Regions from separate parts of the Anoxybacillus sp. PDR2 genome, predicted to be linked through region 2. Evidence: predicted binding sites of a transcription regulator. Region 2 holds the regulator's gene; the other holds the start of a gene.
What was found. Region 2 encodes CtsR, which represses protease genes until heat stress. Its sites were predicted from a motif close to ATGGTCAATAAAGGTCAAACA; they were not measured.
Positions count from the first base shown of each region.

Region 1: the regulator CtsR is predicted to act here: its motif matches at 1,166-1,186, upstream of clpP (ATP-dependent Clp endopeptidase proteolytic subunit ClpP).

Region 1 covers NZ_CP047158.1:3,356,967-3,359,438, forward strand. Annotated here, with positions in the region: gene GRQ40_RS16195 (DUF3189 family protein) at 1-336, shown strand, start outside; tRNA gene GRQ40_RS16200 (tRNA-Arg) at 717-788, opposite strand; gene clpP (ATP-dependent Clp endopeptidase proteolytic subunit ClpP) at 1,242-1,832, shown strand; gene GRQ40_RS16210 (HPr family phosphocarrier protein) at 2,053-2,310, opposite strand; gene whiA (DNA-binding protein WhiA) at 2,336-2,472, opposite strand, start outside.
Region 2 covers NZ_CP047158.1:104,560-107,031, forward strand. Annotated here, with positions in the region: gene GRQ40_RS00550 (CtsR family transcriptional regulator) at 1,018-1,479, shown strand; gene GRQ40_RS00555 (protein-arginine kinase activator protein McsA) at 1,495-2,040, shown strand; gene GRQ40_RS00560 (protein-arginine kinase McsB) at 2,043-2,472, shown strand, end outside.

The DNA.
Region 1 (2,472 bases), 540 kb from region 2:
ATCGATGAAGATGGAAATTCTGTGTATACCATTGGCAGAAAAAGAAACAAATTAGTCGTTCAAGCATTGGTAAATTTCATTACGTTGCTACAAGAAAAACATAGCCATCACGAAAAGATTATTTTTTCTAATACTTCGCCAACGGTTCCATTTGCCATGACAATGGGAGGGTTTTTTTCAAGAGGATTGCACATCGATTTTATTGGCGTCCCCTTATTAGTTTTAGGTGCCAAACAATGTTGTCATGATATTCTTCGTCTCGTTGAATTTACAAAGCAAATCGGTCAATCGACAGAAAAAAAAGTCGTTGTATTAGAAAATCAAAATTTCAAATAACATCTATCTCTTGGTTATTTTCGTGCCAAAAATGCCCGAAAATAACCATCCTTTTTTCTTCCTGACAAACAGAGAAGAAGCAACCCGTCCGTTTCTCCACTGCTTCTTTATTTGAATCCCCCCTCAACATGTTCTTTGATTTTTCCCAATAAAAAGGGTCCAGCATCCCCATGACGCCTTGCCCGCAAAGAGATTGATTCGTATGTCATCGGCGAAAAGAGTCCCGACAAATGGATTCAACAACGCCGGAACTGTCTCATGCAAAATTTTTTCAAAAACGGCAGGATTTTTTCAGATTTTAGAAAAATAAAAAACGACCGCAAATGCAGTCGTATCAAGGAGCTGTGGAAATTTAATCCGAACCGGTAGGATAGTTGGAACGCCCTCGGCAGGATTCGAACCCACGCTAAGAGAACCGGAATCTCTCGTGCTATCCACTACACTACGAGGGCATGATTGGTTAGCCGCATGTTCCATTATAATGAAGAACGTTTTTTTTTGCAAGAGGAAAATATGCTATGGAAATAAGAAGCAAGATTGATTCATTATAGAAAAAACAAGTCCATAGATTTGTGTCTTCGGCCGCCGACCTCTCAGCTATCGTTTAAGCTGCGTTTATATCGGGCAAAACGCTTACTAACAGATGAACTTCCCCCCTTCACTCCGTTTAAAGGAGGGAGACTTCTCGGTGGATATGTTAAAAATTTAAAATCTATTTTCTTCAGCAATACGTCTGTTTAAAAAACAAAAAAGCGGATATGCTGAAAAAAGGGATATCGGAACAGAATAGCGAATAAATAAAATTATGAGGAGAAGGCAAAACGCTTTTTGTTTGACCTTCATTGACCAATTATGTATCATAGAAATACATATGATTTTAATTGACTGGTAAAGGAGGAAAACTCATGAATTTAATTCCTACAGTGATTGAGCAAACAAGCCGCGGTGAACGCGCATATGACATTTACTCCCGCTTGCTTAAAGACCGCATCATTATTTTAGGTAGTGCCATCGATGACCATGTCGCGAACTCCATTGTTTCCCAGCTTTTATTCTTAGCAGCGGAAGATCCGGAAAAAGATATTTCCCTTTATATTAACAGCCCTGGTGGTTCGATTACAGCCGGAATGGCCATTTATGACACGATGCAGTTTATTAAGCCAGATGTTTCGACCATTTGCATTGGAATGGCAGCATCAATGGGGGCGTTCCTGCTTTCTGCTGGCGCAAAAGGAAAGCGCTTTGCTCTTCCAAACAGTGAAATCATGATCCATCAGCCTTTGGGAGGAGCGCAAGGTCAAGCTACTGATATCGAGATTGCCGCTAAACGCATCTTGTTCTTACGCGATAAGCTGAATCGCATTTTGGCAGAAAATACAGGCCAGCCAATCGAGATCATCGAGCGCGATACAGACCGCGATAACTTTATGACGGCGGAAAAAGCAAAAGAATATGGTTTAATCGACCGCGTGTTGGCACGCGTTGACGAAAAATAATCCGGACAGCCAGTAGTAGACAAAGTCAAAACAGACTTTGTCTACTACTATTTTAAAAACGTTTGGCTGAAAAATGCGGACAGCCAATCTGAAAATATGAAGGCTGTTCTTTTCCGTAAAGAACAGCCTTTTCCTTTATGCATCGAATGAATCTCGGACAAAGTGCGGTTTGAGCATCCTGAACGAGTCGCTCTCTCCCAGCCATTCCTGCAGCCTCTTACTATCCTTCTTTTTGCACATATTTTGTCAATGCTTCAATCGCTTCTTGTTCATCCGGTCCATCAGCGATTAATGTAATGACAGACCTGGAGCTGATCGCTAGGCTCATCAGACCCATGATGCTTTTGGCATTGACTTTTTTTCCATCTTTTTTAATAAAAAGATCCGATGAGAAGCGGTTCGCTTCCTGAACAAAAAGTGCAGCTGGACGCGCTTGCAATCCAGTTTTCAACAACACTTCCACCTGTTTTTCCACCATATTCCTTCCTCCCCTTTTCCTGATTTTATTTATGGAAGTCTACAGGCTGTCCTGCCCGCAGCTTTTCAGCAATCTCATCGATTTTCCGCAAGCGATGGTTAATGCCCGACTTGCTAATTTTCCCCCCTGAAACCATTTCACCTAATTCTTTTAATGTAACAT
Region 2 (2,472 bases):
ATAGGGGCTGCTTCGGAGTGCCATATTGTCAATCCACACAGCTGAAGGCTGCTTGACACTTAAATGCATAAGCAGTTGAGCATGAGATTCCGGAAACTCTTGCTCTTGAAACCATTGTTTTGTACGAGAAAGCGTCGAAACATACAGAACGCTGTTAGTCCACAAAGGCGGCGACAATAATCAAACCACTGAAGGACTCACATCAACTCTCGCAACGAATCGAGCGCAAAATACGTTTTTAAAAATAAGCACCTGAGTAATGCCTTTTTAAAATCGGCGGCCTCTCTGTTGTATACGGCGTGCCAAACAAAGAAAGCCGATGGATCTATTGGAAGAATGCATCAAAAGAGATTTCATCTCCTACATGCATGTTCTTTAATCAAATTAGAACGCATAATGTCCACTCTTTGGAGCTTATTGGTCGCTGTATAGGATTTTCAAGGGAGTGAGTGGGTTTTATATGTCTTTATGCATTTATGATGCGCTTTGCGACATATTCACAATAAAATTGTACATTTCGTTTTTTCGATACGATTGGTTTTCACTGATTAAAATTTGAACCTCTATTCACCCCATATCATATCCTCGAGCATATTAAACGTTAAATCATGTGAATGACCACGTCAAACTCCTTGGTTCCTGTGCTTCTCTCTCATTCAAAAACAGCTTAATTGACATATTCTACGGATTGAATATGCTTTGCTGCACATGCGAAAACTCTAAAAAAGTGCTGGTGTCTGTTTCCATCGTTGAATGGTTTACTGCTTCAAAGATGGATCTTTGAGCATGTGTCATGTTGAGATATGTCCTTGCTTCATAATTATAACTTTTTTCTTGATATAAAGGATTTTTAGCATATGTTATCGAATTAATTCATACTGCTTTTGTTTTAAATTCGGAAAATCGGCAATCATATGATTATCTGCTCTTGTTTGTTGCATTTTTTTTATATCTGCTATATAGTAAAATTAAGGTCAAATATAGTCAAAGTCAACTACCTAAGCAAGGAGGGGTAGGGTGAGAAACATTTCTGATATTATCGAACAATATTTAAAGCAAGTTTTAAATATGAGTGAACAAGAAATTGTTGAGATTAAACGAAGTGAAATCGCCGATAAATTTCAGTGCGTTCCTTCACAGATTAATTATGTCATTAATACACGCTTTACTTTGGAACGAGGCTATATTGTAGAAAGCAAGCGCGGCGGTGGAGGCTATATTCGAATTATAAAAGTGAAAACAAAAAATGAATCGCAATTAATTGATCAGCTATTATCTTTAATTCGTCATCATGTCAGTCAATCGAGTGCAGAGGATATTATTCGCCGACTTGTTGAAGAAAAAGTCATTTCTGAACGAGAGGCAAATATTATGCTGAGCGTAATGGATCGATCTGTTTTATATATTGACTTGCCTCAAAGAGATGAGTTGAGAGCTAGAATGTTAAAAGCCATGTTAATGTCTTTGAAGTATAAATAGAAAGAGGTGAGATCTTTGATATGTCAAGAATGTAAGCAGAGACCGGCCACGATGCATTTTACGAAAATTATCAATGGTGAAAAGACAGAATTTCATCTTTGCGAACACTGTGCTCAAGAGCACGGGGACGTTTTTATGTTTCATGGAAATGCAGGATTTTCTCTGCAAAATTTATTGGCAGGTCTATTAAATTTTGAAGCTCCTACAAAGGGAGCCAAGCAAAATGCATTTCAAAGCATTGAAATTTTGCAATGTGAACGCTGCAACATGACATATAACCAATTCGCCAAAATTGGCCGTTTTGGTTGCTCTCATTGCTATCATACATTCGCTAAACAGCTGCAGCCGATATTGAAACGGCTTCATAGTGGCAATACTACTCATGCAGGGAAAATTCCAAGACGAATCGGTGGCAGTATTTATATTCGTAAACAAATCGCTCATTTAAAACAAAAACTGCAAGAGCTTATTGCCAGAGAAGAGTTTGAAAAAGCAGCTGAAGTTCGCGATCAAATTCGTTTGCTTGAATCACGTGTAAGTAAACATGGGGAGGAGGGCTGATTGTGTCGCTTGAGAAGTTTTTGAATACAGCAGTAAGCTCTTGGATGAACCAAGAAGGTCCGGACTCAGACATTGTATTGAGCAGTCGGATTCGGCTTGCAAGGAATATTGTAGATTACCAGTTTCCCACTGTTTTTGGCAACGAAGAAGCCCAGCATATCGTACAGCAATTTGAACAGACATTTGCACGCCAATCACATCCTGTAGTTGGTAGATTTGAGCTTTTAAAAATGAATGAGCTCCAAACGATCGAAAAAAGGGTATTGGTTGAAAAACATTTAATTAGTCCACATTTAGCGGAAGATTGCCCATTCGGAGCATGCTTGCTGTCGGAAAATGAAGAGGTAAGCATTATGATTAACGAGGAGGACCATATTCGTATTCAATGTTTATTTCCAGGACTGCAACTGACAGAAGCTTTAGAGATGGCCA